Regions from separate parts of the Sphingobium sp. TomTYG75 genome, predicted to be linked through region 1. Evidence: riboswitches for the same ligand, from Rfam matches in the RefSeq annotation. Region 1 holds a riboswitch; each other region holds the start of a gene.
The links. A riboswitch is a leader RNA that binds a small molecule or an ion and turns the genes downstream of it on or off. The one in region 1 is predicted to bind cobalamin.

Region 1 (9,881 bases):
ATCCGACGCTGGACCATGACAGCCCGATCGAGGAGCTTTTCGAGGATCAGCTGGCCTGTGCCGACCTTGTGCTGCTGAACAAGACAGACCTGGTCGCGCCGGAAAGGCTTGCGGAACTGGAGCGGGATCTGGCGGCGGAAATCCGGCCGGGCGTGCGTATCGTCCGCACCGCGCGGGGGGAGATCGACCCGGCGGTCCTGCTCGGCCTTGATGCCGGGGTCGAGGACCAGATTGACGCCCGCCCCTCCCACCATGACGAGGAGGAGGATCATGATCATGAGGATTTCGACAGCTTCGTCATGGAGTTGGGGGAATTGGGCAATCCTGCGCCGCTGCTGGATGCTCTGAAGCAGGTCATAGCCGATCACGACATATTGCGGGTGAAGGGCTTCGTCGCCATTGCGGGCCGTCCGGCAAGGCTGGTCATTCAGGCGGTCGGGCCACGCATCCAGCATCATTATGACCGGCACTGGCAGGTGCATGAGGAGCGCCGATCGCGACTGGTGGTGATCGGGCAGGCGGGGCTGGACCGGGCGGCGATCGAACGGGCATTCATCCAGCAGATGGCGGTCGCCTGATGCATTTGCTGACCGCCACGCCCGGCACCGTCTCCAACGGGGACGAAGCGATCGACCTTGGCCAATCGCCGGGCGACATCGTGCTGCTGACCGTGGCGGACAGCGACCTTGCCTGCTTTGCGAGCGCCGCCGCCATTCTGGGGGAAGGCGGGCCGTCGATCAGGCTGGCCAATCTCCTTCAGCTCAAGCATCCCTATTCGGTCGATCTCTATGTCGAGAATGTGATTTCCCACGCGAAATTCGTCTGCGTGGTACTGTTGGGGGGTAAGAGCTATTGGCCCTATGGCATTGAGGAAATTGCCAATGTCGCGCGCGACAGGGGCATTGCCTTCGCCGCCATCGCGGATGGGCGGGAGGATGATCCCGAACTGCGGATGGCGTCCACCCTGCCCCCGAAAATATGCGACCGGCTACGCGATTATCTGCGGCAGGGTGGCGTCGCCAATGCCACGGCTTTTCTAAGGACCGCCGCGCGGATTGCAGGGTTGGACGCGGGCGCGCCCGACGCGCCGGTTCCGCTCGCCGACGCGGGCTTTTATCTTCCCGGTGTCGAACGCCCGACGCTGGAACAGGTGAAGGCCGGTTGGATATCCGGCCAGCCGACAGCGCTGTTCCTTTTCTACCGCGCCTTGTTGATCGCCGGAACGCTGGAGGCGGTGGACGCGATGATCGCGGGATTGGGGGCTGCGGGGCTTAATGTCCTGCCGGTCCATGTACGGGCGTTGCGGGAACCCTTTGCGCGCGACTTTCTGGAAGGAGTGATCGGGGTAGCTCGACCGGACGTCATTCTGAACGCCACCGCCTTTGCCGCATCGGCGCCCGGCGAACCGCGCACGCCATCCATATTGGAGCAGGCCGATTGCCCGATTCTTCAGACCTTGTTCGCCAGCGCCGAACAGGCGGCGTGGCAGGATAGCGCGCGGGGGCTGGGTCCGCGCGACTTGGCGATGCATATTGCCTTGCCCGAAGTGGATGGGCGCATCTTCACCCGCGCGGTCGCTTTCAAGGCCGCCGCCCGCTTCGATGCGCGAACGGAATGCAGCATCGTGGTGCCGCAGCTTCTGGCTGATCGTGTGCACTTTGTTTCCCAACTGGCTGCAAACTGGGCCAGATTGGGACTGACGCCGGTTGAAGGCCGCCATGTGGCGCTGGTCCTTGCCAATTATCCGAACCGGGATGGACGGATCGGCAATGGCGTGGGCCTCGACACGCCGGAAAGCGCGGCGGCGATCCTGCGCGCGCTGGCGGAGGCTGGCTATCGGACGGGCGACGCGCCGACCGATGGCGCGGCGTTGATGGCGCATATGACCGGAGGGGACGCGCCCTGCTCGCTCGCGCTGGCCGACTATCGAGCGGCATTTGATGACTTTCCCGAAAGCGTTCGTACAGCCGTTATCGAGCGATGGGGCGAGCCGGAGGACGATCCCTTCTGTCAGGGTGATACCTTCTTCCTTCGGGTCCATCGCTTCGGTCAGATCGCGGTCGCGGTGCAGCCGTCACGCGGCTATGATGTCGATCCGAAGAGCAGCTACCATGACCCGGCGCTGCCGCCGCCGCATGCCTATCTCGCCTTCCATATCTGGCTGGCGCGCGCATTCGCCGCGCATGCGGTGGTGCATGTGGGCAAGCATGGCAATCTGGAGTGGCTGCCGGGCAAGGCGATCGCGCTGTCGGAGAGCTGCTTTCCCGAAATATGCGCCGGGCCGATCCCGCAAATCTATCCGTTCATCGTCAACGATCCGGGCGAAGGCACGCAGGCGAAACGCCGGATCGGGGCATGCATCATCGACCATCTGACGCCCCCCCTCACCCGAGCCGAGACCTATGGGCCGCTCAAGGAACTGGAGGCGCTGGTCGATGAATATTATCTGGCGGCGGGGATGGACCCGCGCAGGCTGGAAACGTTGCGCCGGGACATATTGGCATTGGCGGCAAGCCAGGGACTGGACAAGGATGCGGGCGCGGAAGGCAGCGGGGACGATGCCTTAGCCGCGATCGACAACTATCTCTGTGAACTGAAAGAAATGCAGATTCGTGACGGACTGCATATCTTTACCCGGTCGCCAGAAGGGACGTTGCGGCGAGACCTGCTGATCTCCCTTGCCCGGTGCCCGAGAGGTTTGGAGGAGGATCAGCAATCGCTGCTGCGGGCTCTGGCGGACGATCTGGATTTGGGTTTCGATCCGCTCGACTGCGGCATGGGTAAGCCTTGGGATGGGCCGCGCCCGGACGTGCTGGCAGGCGTGGCGCAGGATGCATGGCGCAGCACCGGCGATACGGTGGAGCGGCTGGAGCTCTATGCCATGCAGCTGCTCGACACGGGCGAGGCCGCGCCGGGGCCGTCGAGCGGGCGCGTTCTGGAGGTGATACGCAGCGACCTTGGTCCCCGCGTGGATGCTTGCGGAGAGGCAGAGAAGGCTGCGCTGCTTCAGGCGCTCGACGGTAAGTTCGTGCTGCCCGGCCCCTCCGGCGCGCCGACGCGGGGGCGGCCCGATGTGCTGCCGACCGGGCGTAATTTCTATTCGGTCGATACGCGCGCGGTGCCGACTGTGGCCGCATGGAATTTGGGCCAGCGATCCGCCGACCTCATTGTGCAGGATTATCTTCAGCGGGAGGGCGATTATCCGCGCGCCATCGCTCTGTCAGCCTGGGGCACGGCGAACATGCGGACGGGCGGCGACGACATCGCGCAGGCGCTGGCGTTGATGGGCGTGCGGCCGCGATGGGAGTGGGCTTCGGGGAGGGTCGTGGGCTTTGAGGTGATGACAATCGCCGAGCTGAACCGGCCGCGCGTGGATGTGACGCTACGCGTGTCGGGCTTCTTCCGCGACGCTTTTCCGGAACAGATCGACCTGATCGACAGCGCCGCCCGCGCCGTGATGGCGCTGGATGAGCCGGACGAAGATAATCCCGCCGCCGCGCGTCATCGGGCGGAGGCCGCTGCGCTCATCGCGGAAGGAACGCCCGAAAAGGCGGCGCTGCGCCGCGCGGGGGCGCGCGTTTTTGGATCGAAGGCGGGCGCCTATGGCGCGGGATTGCAGGCGATGATCGACGAGCGGCTGTGGCATGATCGATCGGACCTTGCGAACATCTATCTGGATTGGGGCAGCTATGCCTATGGCGGCGGGGTCGAGGGCGATGCGGAACGTGGATTGTTCGCGCAGCGGCTGACCGAGGCCGATGCGCTGATCCAGAATCAGGACAATCGCGAGCATGACCTGCTCGATAGCGACGATTATTATCAGTTTGAGGGCGGCATCGCGGCGGCGGTCGAGCATCTGTCAGGGCGCAAGCCGCTCAGCTATCATAATGACCATAGTCGGCCCGAACGCCCCGTCGTCCGGACGCTGGAGGATGAGATCGGCCGCGTCGTGCGGGCGCGCGTCACCAATCCCAAATGGATCGCGGGTATGATGCGCCATGGCTACAAGGGCGCGTTCGAGATCGCTGCATCGGTCGATTATCTGTTCGCCTTCGCCGCCACGACCCATGGCGTGAAGGACCATCATTTCGACGCCGTCCACGCCGCTTTCATCGAGGATGAGGCGGTGCGCGCCTTCATGGCGGACGTGAATCCCACCGCGCTGCGAGAGACCGCTGCGCGCCTCCACGAAGCGCTGGACCGGGGGCTGTGGCGGCCACGGTCCAACAGCGCCGCCATGCTCCTCGCCCAACTGAAGGACCCATCATGATCGAACGCACCCCCGAAGAGCATGCCGAAAAGATGAAGAAGAAGCAGGCCGCCCATGACAAGATCATGGCGACCAAGACGCAGGAGAAGGGCCTGCTGATCGTCCATACCGGCAAGGGCAAGGGCAAGACCACTGCGGCGCTCGGCATGGTGGTACGCGCCATCGGCCATGGCAAGAAGGTTGGCGTCGTCCAGTTCGTCAAGGGCGCGATGACCACCGGAGAAAAAGTGGTGTTCGACGCGTTTCCGGACAATGTCATATTCAAGCCGATGGGCGAAGGCTTTACCTGGAACACGCAGGACAAGACCCGCGACATCGCCCTCGCCCGTGAAGCGTGGGACGAGGTAAAGCGGATGATCGCCGATCCCGCCTATGATATGGTGCTGGCAGATGAGCTTAATATCGTCCTGCGTTACGACTATCTGCCCGTTGATGAGGTGCTGGAGGCCGTGACGAACAGGGACGAGATGAAGCATGTCCTTATCACCGGCCGCAACGCGCCCGAGGCTTTGGTCGAGGCGGCCGATCTCGTGACGGAAATGACACTGGTCAAGCATCCCTTCCGCAGCGGCGTGAAGGCGCAGGCAGGGATCGAATTTTGATGAGCGGACCCGCTATTACCCCGATCGACAGCGCGCAGTTCGAGGCGCTGGTGCGGGCGCGGCGGGACATTCGCCATTTCAGGACCGACCCGATCGACGAAGCGGATGTCGAATGGCTGTTGAGCATGGCGCATCGCGCGCCGTCCGTCGGCCTGTCTCAGCCTTGGCGCTTTGTGCGGATCGAGACGGCGGAGTTGCGGGACGGGCTGGCCTGCCATGTCGACCGCCAAGTCAGGGAAGCGGGCAAGGAATATGACGGGGATCAGGACAGGCTCTATCGCAGCCTGAAACTGCATGGGCTGCGTGAGGCGCCGGTGCTGTTCGCCGTCTATTGCGACGATGGGACGGAGACCGGCCATCATCTGGGCGCTGTCACCATGCCTGAGGCGCGGCGCTATAGTTGCGTGATGGCGGTCCATACGCTCTGGCTGGCGGCGCAAACGCGGCGGATCGGCATGGGGTGGGTGTCGATCATGGAGCCTGCTGGCGTGGACGCGATGCTGGACATTCCGGCGGGCTGGGAGTGTCTGGGGCTGCTGTGCCTTGGCCGACCGGTGAGCGAGGAGGATGTGCCGGAATTGGAGCGTCGGGGCTGGGAAGAGCGCACGGATTGGCATTCGGTGGTGGTGCGGCGGTAACGAGCCCAGCCCTCCTCCGTTCGCCCTGAGCTTGTCGAAGGGCTCCACTTCTTCGAGATAAAGTGAAGGGCTTCGACAAGCTCAGGGCGAACGGGGAAAAGGTAACTCTCTCACCCCCGCAAGAAATCCAGCGCCAACGCTTCAAACCGGTCCTTATGCTCGATCATCGTCCAATGGCCGCAGCGCGGAAAGACGTGCAACTCCGCATTGGGTATGACGCGCATGGGCAGCAGCGCGCCGTCGAGCGGGCTGACCTTGTCATCGCGGCCCCACATGATCAGCGTGGGCGCCTGAATCCTGCCGAGATAATCGATGCGCTGCGACACGCCCGGCCCGCTCATCGACTGGGCGATGAAGCCTAGTGCTGCGCGCGTGTACATTTTGCGGCTGCTTTCCATCGTCACCGGCTCCAGCGCCGCCTTGTAACGCATGTCGATCAGCTCGTCGGTGATGATCGATTTGTCGTAGACCATCGATTCGAGCCATGCGATGATGTTCTCTCGCGTCGGGTCTTCGATAAAATCGACGAGGCGGGTCAGCCCTTCATTAGGGAAGGTGGAGGTAATGTTGAAACCGATCCCGCCAATCGTGATGTAGCGCAGCACGCGGTCAGGATGGGACGCCGCCAGATGCCCGCCCACGATCCCGCCATAGCTGTTGCCGACCACATGGGCGCGGTCGATGCCAAGGCCGTCCATCAGGGCGACAACAGCGTCGCGCGCCACGCCCACCGGATCGCCATCAACGGGATCGCTTTTCCCATAACCGGGCGCGTCCAGGATGATGGCGCGGAAATGCTGGGAGAAGAAGGGCAAATTGCCCTGAAAGTTCGCCCAGCCAGTAACACCGGGGCCTGAGCCGTGAAGCAACAGCAGCGCGGGACCTGATCCGGCTTCATGATAATGGAGCCGCCCCTTGTCCGTTTCCAGAAAGCGGCTGGTCGCTTCGAAGCTGAAATCGCTCATCTTTTCCTCTCCATTCTTCATTTGTTGATGAAGGCGTAGCGGTGACATTGGGTTGACGCAAGGAAGCGGTCCTTGGCTACTTCCCTTTCGCCTGCATCCCCCTTATGAAGCGGATCGAGCCGGGTTCGTCCCGGTTCATCGATCGCGCCGGTGCCCCGCAAGGGGCTTAAATGGGAACGCGGTGCGGGAGGGTTTCCTCCCTAATCCGTGGCTGTCCCTGCAACTGTGAGCGGCGAGCGAGGCATGGACCGGCTGACCCTGATGATAGGGCGGCCAGCCACTGGAGCCATCCGGGAAGGCCCCATGCCAAGCTATGACCCGCAAGCCAGGAGACCTGCCGGAGCAAAGGTCGCTCTTGCCATGATCCAGGGGATGGTCACGGCTCGGTTCTCCGTTTGAGCGACGAATTTCGTGCGGCTACGGCCGTGCAGGCGTGCGGCCTGTCCGCCTGCCTGTGCGTGCCGTCCGTGTGTCGTGGCGCTGGTGCGGGGAGTGCAGGAGCAATGCAGGAGCAGGCGCAACGTGCCGACGCTGGCCCACGCCCGGCCCATGGCGTGCGCGGCTGGTGCCCGACGGCATGGCGGCCGATGATGGCCGGCGACGGGCTGCTGGTCCGGGTGCGCCCGCCGCTAGGCCGGATGACCCGCGCGCAGGTTGTGGGGTTGTGCGAGGCATCTCTCGCGCTGGGCAATGGCCATATTGACATCACCAATCGCGCCGCCTTGCAAATCAGGGGCGTGCCGCAAGCGAGCCATGGCACGCTGATGGAGAGGCTCGTCGCGATTGAGTTGGCGGATGCCGATGCGGATCGGGACAGGCAGATTCCTGTCCTGATTAACCCCGACTGGCGGCCAGATGATGACAGTTCGGTCATAGCCGCCGCCTTGATCGAGCGCATGGCCGAGCTGCCCGATCTGCCCGCAAAGGTCGGCTTCGCGATCGATGCGGGGCCTGCTCCGGTGCTGAGCAATGTTCCGGCTGATTTCCGGATCGAAAGAGGGACGAACGGCGGGCTGATCCTGCGCGCTGACGGGCGAACGCATGGCGTGAGCGTGAAAGCGCAGGACGCCGCCGAGAGGTCGATCCGCCTCGCCCATTGGTTCGTGGCCAGCGGTGGCGCGCAGGCGGGGCGCATGGCGCGGCACTCGGCACCGCTGCCTGATGTAGCGACTGAGGCCCCTGCCCCCTCCCGGCCTTGCGCCGCCGCCCTGACCGCTGCGCCCGGCCCCTTCCATGCGGCGCCCTTTGGCAGGATCGAGGCGCCTGCGCTGCTTGCCGTGATGGCGGACTGCGTGGAGGCGGTGCGGCTCACCCCTTGGCGGGGACTGGTGCTGGAAGGCAGCGACGCGCCGTCCGATGACCCAGCCGATCCGCGCCTTTCGACCGATTGCTGCCCCGGTGCGCCAGCCTGCCCGCAGGCGAGCGTCGCCACGCGTGATCTGGCCGCCCGGCTCGCGCCGCATGTTCGCGGACTTCATGTCTCAGGTTGCGCAAAGGGTTGCGCGCGCCCTTCGCAGGCAGCGGTGGTCCTCACCGGGCGCCACGGCCGTTTCGACCTTGCCCACGATGCGCGCGCGGGTGCGCCGCCGCTGCAAACGGGCCTGTCACCCGATCAGATACTTGCCCTTTTCGGAGCCCTATGATGCCGCATCTCTATGAAACCGACGGCGCGGAAATCTATCGCCAATCCTTCCGCATGATCCGGGCGGAGGCGGCGCTCGACCGCTTTGCGGCAGAGGAAGAGCGGGTTGCCGTGCGCATGATCCATGCCGCTGGAATGGTCGGACTCGCGCCGCATATCCGCTTTTCGCCGGGCTTCGCTACAACCGCGATCGCGGCGCTGGAGGCAGGCGCGCCGATCCTGTGCGATGCGCGGATGGTGTCGGAAGGGATTACGCGCGCGCGACTGCCTGCTGGCAATTCGATCCTCTGTACCTTGAATGATCCTCAAGTGCCCGATCTGGCCCGGTCGATGGCGAACACGCGGTCGGCGGCGGCGCTGGAGCTGTGGCGGCCGCATCTGGCGGGAGCGGTGGTTGCGATCGGCAATGCCCCGACTGCGCTGTTCCACCTGCTCAATATGCTGGAGAACCCTGCCTGCCCGCGCCCGGCGGCGATCATCGGTTGTCCGGTCGGTTTCGTGGGTGCGGCGGAATCGAAACAGGCGCTGTGGGAGTGCCAGCCGGTCCCCTGCTGCATCGTCGAAGGGCGGCTGGGCGGCAGCGCGATCACCGTCGCGGCGGTCAACGCACTGGCGAGTGCGGCGGAATGAGCGGGACCATCCATGGCGTGGGGCTTGGCCCCGGCGCGCAAGACCTGATGAGCGTGCGCGCCGATCGGCTGATCCGCGAGGCCCGCCACATCGCCTATTTCCGTAAGGCCGGCCGCGCGGGTCATGCGCGGAAGATCGTCGATGGGCTGCTGCGTCCCGATGCCATCGAATATGCGATGGAATATCCGGTGACGACCGAAATCCCGGTTAGCGACCCGCGCTATAATCAGCACCTTTCCGCCTTCTACGCCGAATGCACCGCGCATCTGCATGGACTGGCAGCGGCGGGCGAGGATGTGGTCGTGCTGTGCGAAGGCGATCCCTTTTTCTACGGCAGCTTCATGCATCTGCACAGCCGCCTGTCGCCACTCGCGCCCGTGCGGATCGTGCCCGGCATCACCGGCATGTCGGGCGCGTGGACCGCGAGCGGCACCCCGATCAGCTGGGGCGACGATGTGCTGACCGTGTTGATGGCGACCCTGCCCGAAGAGGAACTGGCCCGGCGCATCCATGACAGCAATGCGCTGGTCGTCATGAAGATCGGCCGCAATCTGGCCAAGCTGCGCCGCGCGGTCGAAGCGGCGGGCAAGCAGGACTGCGCCTGGCTGGTCGAATATGCGACGATGGCAGATCAGAAGATCACTCCGCTAAACAAGGCAGAGGCGATCACCAGCTATTTTTCCATCCTGCTGATCCACGGTCAGGGACGGCGGCCATGAGCGGATGGGTGGCGGTTGCAGGGCTAGGCCCCGGCGCTGACGCGCTCGTGACGCCGGAGGTCACGCAGGCGCTTGGCGAGGCGACCGATCTGGTGGGCTATGCGCCCTATGTCGCGCGCGTGGCGGATCAGCCCGGCCTTGTGCGCCATGCGTCGGACAATCGGGTGGAGCTGGAGCGGGCCGCCCATGCGCTGGAAATGGCGGCGGCGGGGAGGCGCGTGGTGGTGGCATCCTCCGGCGATCCGGGCGTGTTCGCGATGGCGTCGGCGCTGTTCGAGGCGTTGGAGGCAGGGCCGGATGGCTGGCGCGCGATCGACATTCGCGTTCTGCCGGGTATCACCGCCATGCTGGCCGCCGCCGCGCGGGCGGGTGCGCCGCTGGGCCATGATTTTTGCGCGATAAACCTGTCAGACAA
Region 2 (9,881 bases), 380 kb from region 1:
CCGGGCAGGACTTCTCCATCGATAAAGCGCGCCAGCTCGGCGGCAACCATCAGGCCCGATTTCTCGATCATGCCGTCCATGGGCAACTCTCCATCCAAAACTGTGACGAAAGCCTATAGACCCCTCTCCATCCTCGCACTAGACAACAAGAACTCAAAGCATCTGTTCCTCACAGGAAAAGATCATCGATGGATCCCGATTATCTTCTCTTCGCCCGCGCGGTGGATGCAGGCAGCCTTTCGGCGGCGGGCCGCATATTGAACATCTCGCCTGCCATGATGTCCAAACGCCTCTCCCGGCTGGAGGCGCGCCTCGGCGTCCGCCTCATCCACCGCACCACCCGCCGCCTTGCCCTCACGGAGGAAGGCGCCAGCCTGCACCGCGACCTTGTCGCCATTCTCGACGCCATCCAACAGGCGGAGCAACGCGTCACCAGTCGGCACCGGAGCGCGTCCGGGCCGCTGCGCATTTCGGCGCCCACCTCCTTCGGCCGCCTGCATGTGGCGCCCCATGTCGGCCGCTTTCTGGATCTGCATCCGCGCGTTGATCTCGAACTCAACCTGTCCGACGCCTATGAAGACCTGCTTGCCGAGCGCATCGACGTGGCAATCCGCATCACCAGCGACATTCCTCCCCATCTGGAGGGACATCATCTCGCCACCAACCGCCGCATCCTCTGCGCCAGCCCCGCCTATCTCGCCGTGCATGGCATTCCGGACAAGATCGCCGACCTCCCCCGCCACCGCCTGCTCGCGGCCGATGGACAATTGCCATGGCGGCTGGTGAATGGCCGTGCGCGCAAGCTGATCGATGGCCAAAGCCATGTCCGCACCAACAGCAGCGAAATCGTGCGCGAACTCGCCCTCACCGGCGTCGGGATTGCCTTGCGCTCGCTCTGGGACGTGGGCGACCTGATCGCGGAAGGCAGCCTCCTCCGCGTCCTCGATAGCTGGGAAGGCCCCGCTGACCTTGCCGTTCACGCCGTCCACCCCCGCGCCGCAGGCCGTCCCGCCGCCGTAGACGCCTTCATTGGCTTCCTGCGCGACATCTTCCGCGATGCATCGTGGAACCGGGGCGGTTGATAGCATGAAGCCCCTTAGCGCCATCCGCTCAACTGCTTGAGAAGCGCAGAAATCCCCTCCTGAAATCATTTGCAAGCCGACTGTCAAAAAACAGAAGCTTTCCGGCGTTAACCTGCGTAATGGCAGCGGGAAACAGGCCGATGTTATCGTTCGAGCCATAAGAAATTGAGAGAGGATAAGGGCCATGCGCCCCAATGACGCATCACATTTTTCCGCCTGCGCCGCCCAGGAAGCGCGGCAAGCCAGGGAAGCCCGCCTTCGCGGCGCAGACCAGGCCACCATCGCCCTCCACAATGAACGCGCCGTCCGCTACCAAGCCATGGCCCTACGCCTCCAGCGCGAGCGCGGCGCGACGCTGAACTGATCCATCAACGCCAAGCGGCTACGCCAGCGTCCCACCACGTACCGTCATGCCAGCGAAAGCTGGCATCTCAGGCGACCACGCGCCTCCTAGCAAGGGGATCCCAGCTTCCGCTGGGATGACAAACGGAAAAATGAGGGACACGCCCATTCCCTCTCCCCTTCAGGGGAGAGGGTGCCGAGCATAGCGAAGGCGGGAGAGGGGAACGCAAAGCACGACCGCCGCTCCCCTCTCCCCAACCCTCTCCCCTGAAGGGGAGAGGGGGTAAGTTACCTCACCCAACCACCCCCCCTTGCCCTACCCCCACAGCTCCGCTATCGCTCCCGTCACCCGGGCAACCCCCGGGCATGATCGCGCCGGTGCCTCGAAAGAGGCTTAAAAGGGAACATGGTAAAGGAGGCACCCGCCTCCCCAAGCCAAGGCTGTCCCTGCAACTGTAAGCGGCGAGCGCGATGCACATCGCCCCACCTCATAGGCGGGATGGGGCAAGTCACTGGGCCGGACGCTAAATCCTGCGAGGCCCGGGAAGGCCGTGCATCAAGCGATGACCCGCGAGCCAGGAGACCTGCCAGCGTCTGGTCGCTCTTGCCTTGGTCCAGGGGATGGCCGCGGCACGGTAGTTTCCGTCTGAGCGACGAACGAGCGGCGAGAGGCCGCTTCGGTGACGCTGGCGGTCGCCTTGGGGGCGTCCGGCCGTCGGCGCGCGCCGGTCGCCGTCTGGCGGCAGGTCTCTCGCCGAGTGTCGCCAGACGCCCGGAGTGCATCAAGTGAAACTACCCAATCAACTCCACCGCGCTGCCTGCGCGCTGACCGCCACGCTCCTCCCATTCCCCGCCTTCGCTGCCGATGCGAATGACGCGGGCGAGGATGCGAACACCATCGTCGTCTTCGGCCGGGGAGAGGACAAGATCGGCACCGCTCATGCGGCAAGCGAGGGCAGCGTCGGCGGCGCGGACCTTCTCGTCCGCCCGCTGCTGCGCGTCGCCGAACTGCTCGAAGCCGTGCCGGGCATGGTCGCGGCCCAACATTCGGGCAGCGGCAAGGCCAATCAGTATTTCCTGCGCGGCTTCAATCTCGATCATGGGTCCGACTTCACCACCTATATTGACGGGGTTCAGATGAACTTCCGCACACACGGTCACGGCCAGGGCTATCTCGACCTGAACGGCCTCATCCCCGAAATCATCGCGAGGGAGGATTTTCGAAAAGGCCCCTATCGCGCCGATGGTGGCGACTTCGCACTCGCGGGCGCGGCCAATATGACCACGATCGACGGCTATGACCGCCCATGGATCGCGGCGGAGGGCGGCTCCTTCGGTTGGCGCAGGTTGGCGGCAGGCGGCACGGTAAAGGCGGGCGCAGGCAATCTCACCCTCGTCGCCCAGGCCAAGGCTTATGACGGCCCGTGGCAGGAGGCCGAACATCTGCGCCACTATGCAGGCTTCGCCAAATATACGCTCCCCGCCGGGGCCGGTAAGATCGACGCCACGCTCCACGCCTATCGCGCGACATGGCGCCCGACCGAGCAGATACCCGAACGGATCATCGGCACGCCGCTCTGCCCCGATGTCTTCTGTTCGCCCGATCCTTCCGCGCGCGGGGAAACGACGCGCATCATCGGCAACATCGCTACCATCCAGCCGACATGGCGCACCAATCTCTATGCGCAATTCTATGACTGGACGATGTTCTCCAACCCCACCTACACCGATCCCGACGGCACCAGCGCGCAGATCGAGCAGTTCGATCGACGCTGGGTACTGGGCTTCACCGGCGAAAAGCGTTGGGACATCGCCCCGGCACTGCAACTGAAGCTCGGCACGGAAAATCGCTATGACGCGATCGGCAATGTCGGCGTCAATCGCACGTCGAACCGCGCTTTCCTCTCCTCGCTCGGCCGCTATCGCGTAAAGCAGGGGTCAGCCGCCCTTTATGGCGAAGCCACCGTCACGCCGCTGCCGGGCTTGCGCATCACTGGCGGCCTGCGCGGCGACTATTATCATTATGACGTCCGCGCCCGCGACGCCGTCGCCGCCGCGCTAGGCGAAGGCAGCGGATCGGACACGCTCGTCTCTCCCAAGGCGTCGGCGGCCTGGGCAATCACGCCGCATGTCGAACTTTATGCCAATTGGGGCCGGGGCTTTCATTCCAACGATGCGCGCGGCGCGGTCAATGTCGACACGCCTGTCCCGATGCTCGTGCGCGGCACGGGCAAGGAATTGGGCGGCCGCCTGCAACTACCCGGCTTCACCTTCACCGCGACCTATTGGTGGCTCAATGTCGGGAGCGAGTTGCGCTTCGTCGGCGACTCCAACGCGGTCGAACCCAGCGGAGCCAGCCGCCGCCACGGCTATGAGCTTGTCGCTTTCTGGCGCCCGCTCCCCTGGCTCGCCTTCGACGGCAATTACACCGCCAGCCACAGCCGCTATACCAATGGCGACCATATTCCCAACGCCTTCAAAAACGCCGCGTCCGCCGGGGCTGCCATCGTGCTCGATCCATGGGAAGCCAGCATCCGCGTCCGTCACCTTGGCCCCTCGCCGCTGATCGATGACAATAGCGTGCGCGATTCCGGTAGCACGGTCGTCAACGCGCGCGCCGCCTGGAAGGGGAAGCGGGTGCAAGTCTATGCCGAACTGCTCAACATCCTTGGCAGCGGGGACAAGGACATCGCTTATTATTACGAGTCCTACCTTCCCGCCGCAGATGCGGAGCCTGTCGAAGGGAGGCTAAGCCGCGTGGTCGAACCGCGAACGGTGAGAGGCGGCGTCAAGTTCAGCTTCTGATGCTGGGGAAGGCCGCGTCTAGAAAGAGCCTGCGGCCTTCCCAATCAATGGCTTACATAATGAACGGCGATGTTCATAAAGTAAAAGTGGATAGGGCAACGGTCAAACTACAATAGAATACATGTTAAATACCCGTGGAAATTTTGAGACGTAGTTGACGTCTTTTCGCCTCTATGCAATTTTCCCCTCGGCAATCTGGACAAAGAATCAGTAGCCTGGAGAGGATGCCAATGAAACACGCACCATTAAGGGGCGCCGTTTTTCACGCGATATTGCGTGACTGCCTGGAAGCACAGCGCGCCCCCAAGGAAACAGAAATACAACTGATCGCCTGCAAGATATGGCAGGACAGTTTCGCCGCGATCACGCACAAGAACTGGCACGACCTCGTACCCGGCAGCGAGGAGTATGAATACACCATCAACGCCGCGCGCATGGCCTTCGGCCTGCACGCGACCAACACCGCCGCCTGAATGGATAGCCCAATCCACCTACGCCGACGATTGCCGTTTCAAAGCTGGAACTGGGTGATCCATTCGCAGATGAGGGCGGGCTTGCTCTCGCCTTCTATCTCGACCGTCGCCTCGGTGGTCAGCTGAATCTGCCCCGGCCGCTTTTCGACGATCTCCAGCGGCTTGAACTTTCCGCGCACACGTTTGCCGGATCGAACGGGCGCCAGGAAACGCAGCTTGTTGCTGCCATAATTGATCTCCGTGGCGCCGTCGGGAACGATGTCGCCTCGCGCGTCGGCGCACAGATGCGGCAGGAGTGAAAGCGTCAGGAAACCATGAGCGATCGTCCCGCCGAAGGGTGACTGCTTCGCGCGCTCCGGATCGACATGGATATATTGATGATCCTTGGTCGCTTCGGCGAACTGGTCAATCATCTCCTGACTGACCAGGAACCAGTCCGACACGTCTTCCTCGTCCGCCCGCGCCTGAAGATAATCGAGAAACTGGCTCATTCCATTCACCCCCCATGCTGCTCCAAGAGCAAAACTATGCACAAGCATGCGCGAATGCGATAGGAAAATACTCCAGTGGTGATGAGGATCAGTTGGACCTTGTCAGCGGCGTCGAGTTACTTACCCTTCCCAAAAGAATAAGCTGGAGAGGCCATGACTGGAGAAGACAAGAAGCTTCGGCTGCACGAAAGCCGTGCAGCCGAAGAGTCGAGGGATGGATATCGATCGCGGAACCATCCACGATCAAACATCGCGGAATATGATCTAGCGCCGTGGTCGGCCCACATCATCCTTGCAGCGTGGGAAGGGATCATCTGATGAGCCCCTCTCATCCGTCCAACGACCCTTTCGGAATGGAACATGAGCTGCTGCTGGCGGCGCTCCGACGGCGGCTACGAGCAGCGGGCCTGACCCAGGCCGACGTCTCGAAAAAGCTTGGCGTGGGCACCGCCACCGTCAAACGATGGCTGCATGGCCGTGGGCTGGGCCTGCGCACCTTGTCGCAACTGTGCGCACTCGCCGACACCACGCTCACCGAAATCGCCGAAGAGGCCGCCGTGCGCGATCGGTCATCCGACAAGCTGACGCTGGCGCAGGAAAAGGCGCTGACCACAAGCCCCGAACTATCCACCATTTTCTTCATCATCGTCACGGGTTGGCCGGTGTCCGAAGCCGAGGAAGGCTTTGGCATACCGCCCGAACATATCGCGCAACATGTCGAACGGCTGGAAAGGTTGGCGCTGATCGATCGCCTGCCGGGAGGACGTCTACGTGCGCGGCTGGACCCGGCCCATGTGTGGCAACGCGAGCCCATGCGCAGGCATTTCGAACAGCATATGAAGCATCTGTTCTTCAATCTGAACTATGGCGACCCAGATACGATCTTCGGCGTGGAAACGGTCAAGCTGTCGCCCGTGGGCGTCGCGCGTGTCGCGGAAAGGATCGAGCGTTTCAGAGCTGAGCTGCGGGAAATCGCGCAGGCGGATCGTCGCACCTCGGCCCTGCCGGGGGAATGGCACGCTGTTCTTGCAGTGGCATGTCCGGTGGCGCCGCTGAAACCTCGCTGATTGTGGATGACCCTTGACGAAGGGATCATTTCAAGACACGCTGCATGCAAACAAGATAGCTCGGCCGAAGAGCTGATCGGTGGCCGAAGCTGTCAGGAGAGGATGCAGAAAGGGCTCGCGGCCATGCGCCGCAGATCAGGCTGCATCATGAACAATATAATGGCGGAACACCGCCAAACGTCCGCTTTCGGATGCGCGCACGCGTGTTCGGTCCCGGATGGTGGACCGAGCTTCTAAACGGAGCACGGCCCGTATCGAGGGATGGCATCGCCCGACGAAAGGAAGGGGATTGCCATGCGTTCATCTATTGCCGTTGCGTTAGCGGGCATATCATCGTTCGCCACGACAGCGGCTCTGGCGCAGACTGCCGACCCGGCCACGCAGGCTGCGGTTCAGGGGCAGCTGGCCGACATCATAGTGACGGCGCAGCGGCGCGAGGAAAGCCTGCAAAAGGTGCCCGTCGCCGTGACCGCCATCGGCGCGGACCAGCTTGACCAGTTGCGCGTCACCAATGTGCGCAACCTCGCTGGCCTGGCGCCCAGCCTTCAGATCAATACGCAGGGCCTGCAATCCAATCCCACAATCATCATTCGCGGCGTGGCTTCCGGCACGTCCAACAATGCGGTCGATCCAAAGGTCGGCATCTATCTGGACGGCGTCTATATCGGCCGCACGGTCGGCTCGATCTTCGACCTGTCCGACATCCAGCGTGTAGAAGTGCTGCGCGGCCCGCAGGGAACGCTGTTCGGCCGCAACGCGACAAGCGGCGCGATCAGCCTTGTGACGGCTGCTCCAACGGGCGAGTTCGGCGTTCGCGGTACGGTATCCTATGGCAATTACGACGCGTTCCGGACGAAAGTATCCGTCGACCTGCCCGCCTTCGGCCCCTTGTCGGTCAAGCTGTCCTACCTTCATGACGAGATTGAGGGTGATTATCGCAACCTCCTGGGCGGCCGCACCATAGATCTGCGTCAGCGCGACCCGTCATTCGGCGTGCAACGCATCGCCGACCGGCTAGGCGAACGCAATGTCGATGGTGTCGGCGTCGCGGCAAGACTGGATCTGGGCGACCTGACCGCCGACTATCGCTTTGACTATACCGATGCGCGTTCGACCGGCCGGGCGATACAGAGCTATGGCGTCATCCCGGATGCATCAGGCCAGTTGTTGGCGCCGATTATCGCCTTCCAGCCGCTATTCGGCGGCATCACCAATATTTCGACTGATCGCCTGACGTCAGTCGCCAATGCGACCAGTCCCGAACATGTAGTGACGCAAGGGCATAGCCTCACCTTCACCTATCCCGTGAGCGATGAGATTACGCTCAAGAGCATCACTGCCTATCGCAAGTTCCGGCAAGACCCGAACATCTATGACCTTGGCGCTACCGGAGGCCTGCGATTTACGACCCTCCAATTGCAGGCATTGCTGGCACAAAATATTCCGGCCGTGCTCGACCCCAACAATGCGCCTCAGCCCAACGATTCCTTCTTTTCCCTGCTGACGTCGCGATCGACCAGTCAGAAGCAGTTCACCCAGGAATTTCAGGTCCAGGTCACATCCGAAGCCTTCGACCTGACCGCGGGCCTGTTCTACTTTCATGAAAATACCCCGGCGACAGACATATTGGGAATCTTCCAACCCGTGGCGAACGGCGTCGTCGTGGATACATCCACCGTGGGCGTCATTCCCAACGTACCGGTTGGACCAGTTGCCGCCGACATCAATGGCGACGGCGTCATCGATGCGGCCGACTTCAACCCATCGCTCGACAGCATATTCGGCAGCGGACTGACGCGGACGCGCGCCATCAATGACAGCTACGCAGCCTATGGGCAGCTCACCTATCATCTGACCGATACGATCGATTTGACGGGCGGCATTCGCTACACGATCGACAAGCGGGAAAACCGGATCTTCGCAGTATCCGGCGGGCAGGGCGGCCAGTTGGGCGTCGGCGACTACAAGGTCGATTACAAAAAGGCCACCTGGGCGGCGATCATCACCTGGCGGCCGACCAACCAGGTGACGGCTTATGGCAAAGTGTCCACCGGCTATGTGGCTGGCGGCATATTGAGCGGCATCCCCTATAAACCCGAAACGCTGACAGCCTATGAGCTCGGCCTGAAGACGCAAAGCTGGGGCAACCGGCTGCGGACCAATATCGCCTTGTTCTACAGCGATTATAAGGACCTTCAGACCCAGAACTTCATCAATGGCCGCCAATTCTTTGACAATGCAGGAAAGGCGAGCATCAAGGGTTTTGAACTTGAGGCGGATCTGGTGCCGGTACGCGGGCTAACATTGAGCGGCAATCTGAGCTATACTGACCTTGATTATAAGAGCTTCATCCTGAACGGGGTCGAAGTTGCCGACATTGCCCGCACCACCTTTGCCTCCAAATGGCAGGGCCGCGCCTCGGTCCAATATGACAGCCCTGACATGAACATGGGCGGCCATATCTCGGCACGGGTGGACGGTCGTTATCGCAGCCGCGCGCCGCTGGTCTCGACGCCCTTCTTCGACCTTGCGGGCAATAGCGCGGACCTGAACCGATATGCCTACACCAAGGCATATTGGCTGGTTGATGGCAGGATCGGCTGGGTGGACATGCCCTTGGGCGGGACAAAGGCGTCTCTGTCGCTGTTCGGCCAAAACCTGTTCAACGAACATTATAATCCGTTCGGATCGCCCGTGCTGCAACTGATAGCCAGCTACGAACGCGGGCGGACCTATGGTGTCGAACTTGGGGTGAGTTTCTAAAAGACAGAATGAAGAGGAGAGACATGATGGAAAACGAGATTGCGGCGCGCGTAAGCAGCGCGGATTTTGAATATTATAATGGATCGGGGCCGGGCTTCACGACCGAAAGCTCCGTCTTGATCAGTTCTTCGCCCTATCTCAACCACCCGCAACTGCGCGCGCTGATCGCTCAGGAGATGCTGCGGCGGAACGGCGCTGAACTGCCTAACACGGCCTATATTCCCGATGTCGTGAAGATATTGATGGAACTGGAAAACTGGCCCCGTATCTTCCAGCTGTTCGAGGAAGAAAAGGCGCGGCTTCCTGAATTCAAGACATGGCTGGACGGCAAAAAAGTCTCGCTGTTCAAGAATGAGGAATTGGCCGGTGCTGAACCCGGCACGCTACGTGCCGTGATCTACGATTTCGTGGTCAATAGCGGCTATAATATGGACCATTTCTTCCAGGGGATGGAGATAGAGACCGATTTCGACTTCTACATGAAGGAGCGGACCCATACCCATGACATCGAACATATGATCACGGGTTTTGAAACCAATCATGCCGGTGAAATAGCGCTGCTGGCAGCGAACATGCGCGCGCTTTATAAATATTTCACGCCCGAACTCGCATCCTTCTTCAACCGCGTCAGTTCCTATCTGCGCGCCAAGACGATGATGAAGAGCGGGCTTTTCTATCCTGAATCCGTGAAGATAGAGCTGGACGCCGAAGACATTGGCGCAGCACAAGGGCGTAACTGGAAGCATCCCCTCTTCCTCATACCTTATCGCGATTATCTCGACTGGCAGGTGACAGATATTCGCGAGGAATTTGGCATCACTAATCCGCCAAAGCCCGGTGAATGGGCATGGACCACCG
Region 3 (9,881 bases), on a different contig from region 1:
CCTGCAAGGCGTCTGCGAGCTGCGGCAGCTGCACGGGCCTTGTCGAAAACCTGCTGGCGGTGGTGCTGGGCGATGAGGTCCAGTCTGGTCCGAAGACGATGTGCAAATGCACCAGCTTTGGTCATGACGATGTCCGCCGTGAGATTGTCGCGCAGAATATGCGCTCCATCCCCGAAGTGATGCAGAAGCTGCACTGGTCGACCCCCGACGGCTGCTCCTCCTGCCGCCCTGCGCTCAATTATTATCTGCTCTGCGCGCTGCCCGGCGAATATGTCGATGACCAGCAGAGCCGCTTCGTCAACGAGCGCATGCACGCCAACATCCAGAAGGACGGCACCTACTCCGTCGTCCCGCGCATGTGGGGTGGCCTGACCAACCCCAAGGAACTGCGCGCGATCGCCGATGTGGTCGAGAAATATGATGCGCCGATGGTGAAGGTCACCGGCGGCCAGCGTCTCGACATTTTCGGCATCAAGAAGGAAGATTTGCCCGCCGTCTGGGCCGACCTCAATGCCGCGGGCATGGTGTCGGGCCACGCTTATGGCAAGTCGCTGCGCACGGTGAAGACCTGCGTCGGGTCCGAATGGTGCCGCTTCGGCACGCAGGATTCGACCGGCCTTGGCGTCAAGACGGAACGGATGACCTGGGGATCGTGGATGCCCCACAAGTTCAAGATCGCCGTATCCGGTTGCCCCCGCAACTGCGCGGAGGCTACGATCAAGGACTTTGGCGTGGTCTGCGTGGATAGCGGTTACGAACTGCATGTCGGCGGCAATGGCGGCATCCATGTCCGCGCCACCGATTTCCTCTGCAAGGTCGCGACCGAGCAGGAGGCCCTCGATTACTGCGCCGCCTTCACCCAGCTCTACCGCGAGGAAGCCCGCTATCTGGAGCGCACCGCGCCGTGGATCGAGCGTGTCGGCGTGGAATATGTGAAGCAGCGGATCGTGGAAGACGAAGCAGGCCGCGAGGCTCTTCGCGCCCGCTTCCTCTACTCGCAGAGCTTCTCTCAGGAAGACCCCTGGGCGCAGCGCGCAGCTGGTGCGGAGAGCGAATTGCACCAGCATCTTGAACCCATCGCCATCGCTGCGGAGTAACCATCATGACCGATTGGATCGACATCGGAACGCTGGCCGACATTCCCCAGCGCGGCGCTCGCACGGTGCAAATCGCAGGCGAGAAGGAAATCGCTGTCTTCCGCACCAGCGACGACAAGGTCTTCGCGCTGGTCAATGAATGCCCGCACAAGAAGGGACCGCTCAGCCAGGGTATCGTCCATGGCCACAGCGTCGCCTGCCCGCTGCACAACTGGAACATCGCCCTGAAAACGGGCGAGGCGCAGGGCAATGACGAAGGCTGCACGCCGACCATCGCCGTGAAAGAGGAGGGCGGTCGCATCCTGATCGCTCGCCCGGCAGCGATGAAGGCGGCAGCCTGACGAGCATCAAGCTTCCGGTCCCTAGCCACAACGGCGGGGACCCGGGTGGGGGCGTCTTGTTGGCCATCCCTTGCGGCAAGCGCTTCCACCCAATTCCTATTCCTCGGGACGAAGAGGTAAGAGCATGAACCAGGCCATCCGCACCACCTGCGCCTATTGCGGCGTCGGTTGCGGCATCTCGGCCACGCCGACCGGACCCCGGTCGGTCACGATCAAGGGCGATGAAGCGCATCCGGCCAATGGCGGGCGCCTCTGCTCCAAGGGCACGCATCTGGGCGAGACCGTCGGCCTGACCGGCCGCCTGCTGCACCCGATGATCGGCAACAAGCGCGCCAGCTGGGACAAGTCGCTGGACCTCGTCGCCAAGCGGTTCAAGGAAACCGTCGATCGCTACGGCCCCGACAGCGTTGCATTCTACGTCTCCGGCCAGCTGCTGACCGAAGATTATTATGTCGCCAACAAGCTGATGAAGGGCTTCATCGGCACGTCCAACATCGACACAAATTCGCGGCTCTGCATGTCGAGCGCGGTCGCCGGTCACAACCGTGCCTTTGGCGAGGACATCGTGCCCGCCACCTATGGCGACCTCGATGAAGCGGACCTGATCGTGCTGGTCGGTTCCAACACCGCCTGGTGCCACCCGATCGTCTATCAGCGCATCCAGGGCGCCCGCGCCGCACGGGGCACCAAGCTGGTCGTCATCGACCCGCGCCGTACCGAAACCTGCGAAGGCGCGGACCTGCATCTGCCGGTGAAGCCGGGCACCGACGTCGCCCTGATGAACGGCCTGCTCGCCTGGTGCGACGCTGAAGGGATCACCGATCCCTCCTTCGTGGCCGAGCATGTGAACGCCCCGGAAGGCTTCTGGGAGCATATCCGCACCAGCCACGATCTCTGGACGACGGCCAAGACCTGCGACATCGCGCCCGCGCTGCTGGAGCAGTTTTTCAAGCTGTTCGCCGCCACGCCGCGCACCGTCACCCTGTTCAGCCAGGGCATCAACCAGTCGATCCGTGGCACCGATCAGGTGAACGCGATCATCAACGTCCACCTCGCCACCCGCCGCATCGGCAAGCCGGGCGCCGCGCCCTTCTCGATCACTGGCCAGCCCAACGCGATGGGCGGCCGCGAAGTCGGTGGCCTTGCCTCGACCCTCGCCGCCCACATGGACTTCGCGCCGGAAAATGTTGAGCGGGTGGGACGTTTCTGGGCCGCCCCGAACATGGCGACCAAGCCCGGCCTCAAAGCCGTCGACCTGTTCCGCGCCATCAACGAAGGCCGGGTCAAGGCGCTCTGGGTGATGGCGACCAACCCCGCCGTCTCGCTCCCCGACGCGAACCGCGTCCGCGAAGCGTTGGAATCCGTCCCCTTCCTCGTCGTGTCGGACATCATCGCCGACACCGACACCAGCGTCCATGCCGACGTCCGCCTGCCCGCCGCCGGGTGGGGCGAGAAGGACGGCACCGTCACCAATAGCGACCGCACAATCAGCCGCCAGCGCCCCTTCCTGGCGCTCCCCGGCGACGCCAAACCCGACTGGTGGATCGTCAAGGAAGTTGCCCGCCGCATGGGCTTTCGAAACGCCTTCGCCTATGACCGGCCCGCCGACATCTGGCGCGAACATGCCCGCCTGACCGCCTATCAGAATGACGGCCAGCGCCTGCTCAACCTCCGTGCCCAGGCCACCATCGGCAACGACGCCTATGAAGCGATGGAGCCCTTCCGCTGGGGCGGCGACAAGCCCTTTGCCGATGGCTGCTTCTCCACCCCCGACGGCAAGGCGCGGCTGGTCCTCACCAAGCAAATGGACCTTCAGGAGCCGCTCAAGCAGTGGCCCATGACGCTCAACACCGGCCGTTACCGCGACCAGTGGCACACGATGACGCGCACCGGTCTCTCAGCCAAGCTCGCCCGCCATCGCGAGGAGCCGCTGGTCGATATCCACCCGCAGGACGCGCAGGAACTGGGCATTTGCGACGGCGACCTCGCCCGCGTCCAGACCGCGCAGGGCAACAGCATCTTCCGCGTGGCTTTCAGCGAAGGCCAGCGTGTGGGTGAAATCTTCACCCCGATCCACTGGACGGATCAGGTCTCCACAGGCGGCCGCACCGGCCTGCTGCCCCGGCCGCTCGTCGATCCCCATTCCGGCCAGCCCGGCTTCAAATCGACGCCCGCCAGCATCGAAAAGGTCGCGACGGAGTGGAAGGGCTTCCTCATCCTGCGCGGCGAGCAGCCCGCCAAGGTCCCCTGCCTCTGGGCCACGAAGGTCACCGTTCCGGGCGGCGCGCTCTACGAAGTCGCGGGCAATGGCGACCCCGTGCGGCTTGAAGCCTGCCTGCCCAAAGGCGACCGCGTCGAAGCCGTCGACATGACGCGCGGCACCCGCCGCGTCGCGATCATCCGGGAAGGCAAGCTGGCCGCAGTCCTCTTCGTCACCCGCACCGGCCTGCTCCCTTCGCGCGATTGGCTCATCGGCCAGCTTGAGGCGGAAGAGGTGGGCGCATCCGTCCTCGCCGCGCGCGGTCCCGGCAACCAGCCTGACAAGGGGCCGACCATCTGCGTCTGCTTCGACATCGGCCTCAACCAGATCGTCGCCGCCATCCGCGACCAGAGCCTGGTCGATGTCCCCGCCATCGGCAAGGCGATCGGCGCTGGCACCAATTGCGGGTCCTGCCGTCCCGCGCTCGCCAACATCCTCGCCCAAATTCCGCAGGAGGCCCTTCATGCAGCCGAATGAACTAATCGCCCCGGGTGAAGTCTGGCTGGTCGGCGCAGGCCCCGGCGACCCGGACCTCCTCACCCGCAAGGCCGAAAAGCTGATCGCCGCAGCCGAGATCGTCTTCTACGACGCCCTCGTCGGCCCCGGCGTCCTCGACCTCATCCCGCAAGGTGTCGATCGGGTCAGCGTCGGCAAGCGCTCCGGCCGCCACAGCAAGGCACAGGAAAGCATCAACGACCTCCTCCTCGCCGCCGCCAAAGCAGGCAAGCGCGTCGTGCGCCTGAAAGGCGGCGACCCCTCGGTATTCGGCCGCTCGTCCGAAGAGATGGAGCATCTCGCCGCCGACGGCATCCGCTTCCGCATCTGCCCCGGCATCACCACGGCAAGCGCAGCCGCTGCAAGCGGCAGCGCCTCGCTCACCCTGCGCGGCAAGGCGCGGGGCCTGACGCTGGTGACCGCGCATCTCAAAGCCGGTGAACCGCTCAAGCTCGACTGGGAAGCGCTGGCCCGTCCCGGCGGCACGCTCGGCATCTATATGGGCCGCGCCGCCGCCGGAGAGATCAGCCGCCAGCTGATCGCCGCCGGGCGCGATCCAGAAACGCCGGTGATGGTGGCGGTCAACGTCTCGCTCCCCACCGAACGCCTGATCCGCGGCAAGCTCTCCGCGCTTGCCTTTCTGGTCGCCACGATCAGCGATGAAGACCCGACCCTGCTGCTGATCGGCGAAGCGGTGGCGGGAACGTCCATGCCTGTAGGGGTTGCAGCCAGCGTCGCTCTTCAGCTTTGAAGATCGGCTCTGCGCAACTTTTGCCCTGAGCTTGCCGAATGCCCCCGAACTTAGTTGGAAGGAAGGGAGGGGGCTTCGGTAAGCTCAGCTTGGCTCGCGCCAGCGCGCCAGATCCTCCGGCCGGTTGATATTCGGCAGCACCAGTTCCGGCCGCTCCACCAGTCGCGCGCCCACCCGCTCGATCCACCCGAAGATCGAGCGTTTATTCTCTTCCGCCAGATGCGCGTCCAGTTCGTCCGCGAGCGACGCAGGCCAGAAGCCCGCAAGCTGCTGCCCTTTCAGCACCGCCCCACTGTCACCCACAAGCGCCTCCACCAGCGCCGCCGGATAAACGGGCATGTCGCACCCCGTCGTCAGCACCGCATCGTAACCTTGACTGCGCGCATAATGCAGCGCCGCGTTCAGCCCGCCCAGCGGCCCCATGTCCGCCGCTGGCCGATCCGCTAGCCCCGTCAGCCCCTCGACGCTCCGCCCGCAGACCACCACTGCCTCCACATGCGGCGCGATCGCCGCCACAGCATGGTCGATCAGCGTGCGCCCGTCCGGCATCAGCGCGAGAGCCTTGTCGCTTCCGAACCGGGTGGATCGTCCCCCAGCCAGCACCGCACCCAGCAATCGCATTATCCACTCCTTGGCAGAACCCTCAACTTCCCCTATGGCGCGCGGCGTGAGCGGGCAACTGTTCACGAAAGATCGCGCCGGAAAGGGAATGCGGTGCGGACGGGATCACCGTCCAACTCCGCGGCTGTCCCTGCAACTGTAAGCGGCGAGCGCGATGCACAGGGAAACCCGCAAGCCTTCAAAGGGGAAGGCGAGGGGGACCAGCCACTGGACCAAAAGTCCGGGAAGGCGTGCATCACCGCGACGACCCGCGAGCCAGGAAACCTACCGGCGCATGGTCGCTCTTGCCTTGGGTCCAGGGATAGGTCCGGGCACGGTGTTTTCCGTCTGAGCGACGAAGCGGCGCAGGGCCGCATCGGTGCGCGTGACGGGGCTGGCGTCTCTTCTTCCCGCACACCGGCCGCTTATGCGGCAGGCCCTGGGCTCATGTCGCATGGCGCTCAGGGAAGACAGAAATATGATCAGGACCGGAATTTCACTGCTGGCGCTCCTCGCCGCCACCCCCGCGCTCGCCGCAGACGCGGACGAAATCATCGTCACCGCGCTCGGCATCGAACAGCCTACCGATGAAGTCGGGCAGGCGGTGACCGTGATCGACGAAAAGACGATTGAAACCCGCCAGAATGTCAGCGTCGTCGATTTGCTGGTCACCACACCGGGAGTCCGCTTCAATCGTACCGGGAGCTTGGGCAACGTCACCAGCGTGTCGGTGCGTGGCGCCGAAACGACGCAGACGCTGGTGCTGATCGACGGCGTGAAGGTCAACGACCCGAGCGGCATCGGCGATCAATATGATTTCGGCAATTTGCTTGTCGGCAATATCCGCCGGATCGAGGTGCTGCGCGGTTCCAACTCCATTGCCTATGGCAGCCAGGCGATCGGCGGCGTCGTCAACATCATGACCGGTATCCCAAGCGAAGGGTTCGGCGGCAAGGCGTCGGTCGATTATGGCTATGCCGATACGCTGAATGCGAAGGCGGATGTATCGGGCACCAGCGGCATATTGTCGGGCGGCGTGGGCCTCGCCTATTTCCGCACCGATGGCATCTCCGCTGTCTCTTCCGATTTCGGTGGCGCGGAAAAGGATGGCTATGAAAATATCACTGGCAATGCCCGGCTGAAGATCGCCTTCACCGATGATCTGAGCCTCGACCTGCGCGGCTATTATATCAACGGCGATCTCGACTATGACAGCTTCTTTGGCACGCCGGCCGACAGCCCCGACGTCGCGAAGTCCAATCAATATATCGGCTATGCGGGCGTGAATTTGGCGCTGTTCGACGGCAAGCTGACCAACCGGGCGGCCGTTACCTGGTATCAGCAGGATCGCGATTATTATTTCGTGCGCGGCAACGCCCCGGACTTCGGCTATTCCGGGACGAACCTGCGCTTCGAATATGAAGGCGTCTATCAGCCCATCGATGACGTGAAGCTGCTGCTCGGCTATGAACATGAGCGGCCCGATTATGAGTTTTTCGGCTTCGGTTCGCAGGAAAGCCACCGCGCCAACATCGACAGCATCTATGCGCTGGCCGTGGTAAAGCCGGTAGCGGGCCTGTCCATGACAGCAGGGGTGCGTCATGACGATCACAGCCAGTTCGGCGGCGCGACGACGTTCGGCGCGAACGCCAACTACACGCCCAATGGTGGCGCTACCAATTTCCGCCTGAGCTACGGAGAGGGCTTCAAGGCGCCGTCGCTCTATCAGCTTTACGATACATTCAGCGGCAATCCGGACCTGAAGCCCGAGCGTTCGAAGAGCTACGACATCGGCTTCGACCAGAATCTGGGGAGCGACCGGGCGGTGCTGTCCGTCACCGGATTCTGGCGCGACACGCGGGACCAGCTGAATTACGACAATACGACATTCACCTATGGCAATCTGGATCGCACCCGCGCCAAGGGCGTGGAAACGACGCTGACGCTGCGTCCGGTCGATGCACTGACCTTCACCGCCGCCTATAGCTATGTCGATGCGCGTGATCGTTCGCCGGGCAGCGCGGCCTTTGGCGAGCGCCTGCTGCGCCGCGCCGCTAACGCCGTCAGCGCATCGGTCGATTATGCCTGGTCCTTCGGCCTGTCGACCGGGGCGACCGTGACGATGGTCAGCGACAGCGTCGATCTCGACCCCGTGACCCGCAACCGGGTGCAGATTGACGGCTATGCGCTAACGGATATCCGCGCGTCCTTCCCGATCACGGAAAGGCTCGAAATCTATGGTCGCATCGACAATCTGTTCGATCAGGAATACGCCACCGCCTATGGTTATGGCACCTACGGCCGGTCGGCCTATGGCGGCGTGCGTGTCCGCTTCTGACGGTAGAAGGTGAAGGGGGTGGGCGACTGCCCCCCTTCATCGCAGGGGCGCGGCCTTTGGCTGCACCCTGCCTTTTGCGGCGTCCGCCTGCGCGACGATGCTGCGCGCGGCCTGCACATAGGCGGGGCCGCCGCACACGGTCCACGCTTGCGGTACGTGGATGCGGGGGATGGATCGCAGCACCGGGTGGTGCAGCATCTCCGTCCCCTGATCGACGACCTTTTCGCTGCCTTCTTCCACGATCAGATAGTCGGGCCTGGCCGCAATCATCTCCTCCAACGGCACCTGCGCCAGCGCTGGCTTACCAAGTTTCGCCGCCAGATTGGTGAGGCCCGCGCGCCGGATCAACTCATCGACCAAAGTGCCGGTCCCGGTCATATAGCCGCGCCGCTGATAATAGGCGGCGACGCCGCCGCGCCGGGATCGGGGCATGGCGGCAAGGTCGCGCTCCATGCCCGCGATTATCGCCTCGCCCCGCGCGGGATGGCCGACAATGGCCGCCACCTGCCGGATCTGTCCCCTGATCGCCGCGAAACTGTCCGCGCTCGCCAGCCCCAGCTTGCGCCATCGCCCATCCGGCGCGCCCACAACGCCGCCAGCGCCATCGGGAAAGCCGATCACCAGGTCGGGGCGCAACGCCAATACCTCTTCGGCCGGACGCTTCAGCACGGGGAAACGCCGCGCCTGCCCGATCGCCGCCGACAGTTCCGGATCATGGCCATAGGGGCTCAAGGCCGCGATCTGCCCCGGATCGGCGAGCGCCAGCACATATTGGTCGGAACAGGTGTTGAGCGACACGATACGCTTGGGCGGCGCGGGCGCAGCGCCGGTCAGGCTGACCAAACAACATATCGCCAACATCCTTCTGCGCACCAATCCAGCCTCCGCAAAGCGCCGTGCTCCCGCTTTCGCCGCAGCACTACAACCCCTATCAGCAGCCTTGGAGCGCGCAAGCCATGAAGGCCCGCCGCCATCCCCTGCTGCTCCCCATCCTTCTCGCGCTCACCCTTTTGGCAGCACTCGGCTCCCTTACACTGGGCGCGGTCCCACTCTCTCCCGCCCGCATCCTGGCCGTCCTCACCGGCGGCGGTGACGAAGTCGCCCGCGCTATCCTCATCGACCTGCGCCTGCCGCGCATGCTGCTCGGCCTGATCGTCGGCGCGATGCTTGGCCTCGCCGGAGCCGCGCTTCAGGGCTATCTCCGCAACCCGCTCGCTGAACCCTCCGTCCTCGGCGCCTCCAACGCGGCGGCTCTCGGCGCTGTCTGCGCCCTATATTTCGGCCTCGCGCAGCTTCACCCGCTCATCCTCCCCGCCCTCGCCATCACCAGTAGCCTCATCGCCATCGCCGCGCTGTTCCTGCTCGCTGGTCCGTCCGAGAGCCCCCTGACCCTGATCCTCGCAGGCATAGCGGTCGCAACCCTCGCGGGGGCGGGCATCAGCCTGTCGCTGAACCTCTCGCCCAATCCCTTCGCGGCGATGGAGATTATGAGCTGGCTGATGGGCAGCCTCGAAAATCGCAGCTACGCCCATGTCTGGATCGCGCTGCCCTGCGTCCTCATCGGCACCGCGCTGCTGATCGCCGACGGCCGCAGCCTCGATGCACTGACCTTGGGGGAGGAGGGCGCCCAAGCACTGGGCGTTGACCTCTCCAGGGCGCGGCTGCGCATGATGCTGGGCGTCGCGATCGGCGTCGGCGGAGCGGTCGCCGTGTCGGGCGCAATCGGCTTCGTCGGCCTCATCGTCCCCCATCTGGTCCGCCCCCTCACGGATCGCTCCCCTTCGGCCATCCTGCTCCCCTCGCTGCTCGGCGGCGCGGCGTTGCTCACGCTGGCCGACATCGGTGTCCGGCTGATCCCCACCAGCAGCGAATTGAAGCTCGGCGTCCTGACCGCATTGCTCGGCGTTCCGGTCTTCCTCGTCCACCTGATGCGGGAGCGGCGGCTATGGTAACCATCCGCGCCGAAAACCTGTCCGTCCGCCTAGGCCGCCATGCCACC

Region 2: it holds a riboswitch for cobalamin, as region 1 does, so the genes downstream of both, ACYU81_RS15075 (TonB-dependent receptor) here and ACYU81_RS16775 (cobalamin biosynthesis protein CobG) in region 1, are expected to answer to the same signal.
Region 3: it holds a riboswitch for cobalamin, as region 1 does, so the genes downstream of both, ACYU81_RS09570 (TonB-dependent receptor plug domain-containing protein) here and ACYU81_RS16775 (cobalamin biosynthesis protein CobG) in region 1, are expected to answer to the same signal.

What each region holds. Positions count from the first base shown of each region.
Region 1 is NZ_BSRE01000002.1:674,240-684,120, reverse strand. Features, by position in the region: gene cobW (cobalamin biosynthesis protein CobW) at 1-578, shown strand, start outside; gene cobN (cobaltochelatase subunit CobN) at 578-4,270, shown strand; gene cobO (cob(I)yrinic acid a,c-diamide adenosyltransferase) at 4,267-4,872, shown strand; gene bluB (5,6-dimethylbenzimidazole synthase) at 4,872-5,510, shown strand; gene ACYU81_RS16780 (alpha/beta fold hydrolase) at 5,621-6,475, opposite strand; cobalamin riboswitch at 6,607-6,831, shown strand; gene ACYU81_RS16775 (cobalamin biosynthesis protein CobG) at 7,063-8,118, shown strand; gene ACYU81_RS16770 (precorrin-8X methylmutase) at 8,118-8,747, shown strand; gene cobI (precorrin-2 C(20)-methyltransferase) at 8,744-9,466, shown strand; gene cobJ (precorrin-3B C(17)-methyltransferase) at 9,463-9,881, shown strand, end outside.
Region 2 is NZ_BSRE01000002.1:293,622-303,502, forward strand. Features, by position in the region: gene ACYU81_RS15060 (malate synthase G) at 1-80, opposite strand, end outside; gene ACYU81_RS15065 (LysR family transcriptional regulator) at 189-1,082, shown strand; gene ACYU81_RS15070 (hypothetical protein) at 1,267-1,446, shown strand; cobalamin riboswitch at 1,784-2,030, shown strand; gene ACYU81_RS15075 (TonB-dependent receptor) at 2,211-4,229, shown strand; gene ACYU81_RS15080 (hypothetical protein) at 4,460-4,702, shown strand; gene ACYU81_RS15085 (MaoC family dehydratase) at 4,741-5,193, opposite strand; gene ACYU81_RS15090 (helix-turn-helix domain-containing protein) at 5,511-6,260, shown strand; gene ACYU81_RS15095 (TonB-dependent receptor) at 6,555-9,023, shown strand; gene ACYU81_RS15100 (hypothetical protein) at 9,050-9,881, shown strand, end outside.
Region 3 is NZ_BSRE01000001.1:1,894,681-1,904,561, forward strand. Features, by position in the region: gene nirB (nitrite reductase large subunit NirB) at 1-1,097, shown strand, start outside; gene nirD (nitrite reductase small subunit NirD) at 1,103-1,438, shown strand; gene ACYU81_RS09555 (molybdopterin-dependent oxidoreductase) at 1,563-4,175, shown strand; gene cobA (uroporphyrinogen-III C-methyltransferase) at 4,162-4,944, shown strand; gene mobA (molybdenum cofactor guanylyltransferase) at 5,029-5,565, opposite strand; cobalamin riboswitch at 5,627-5,851, shown strand; gene ACYU81_RS09570 (TonB-dependent receptor plug domain-containing protein) at 6,023-7,882, shown strand; gene ACYU81_RS09575 (ABC transporter substrate-binding protein) at 7,919-8,755, opposite strand; gene ACYU81_RS09580 (FecCD family ABC transporter permease) at 8,839-9,834, shown strand; gene ACYU81_RS09585 (ABC transporter ATP-binding protein) at 9,828-9,881, shown strand, end outside.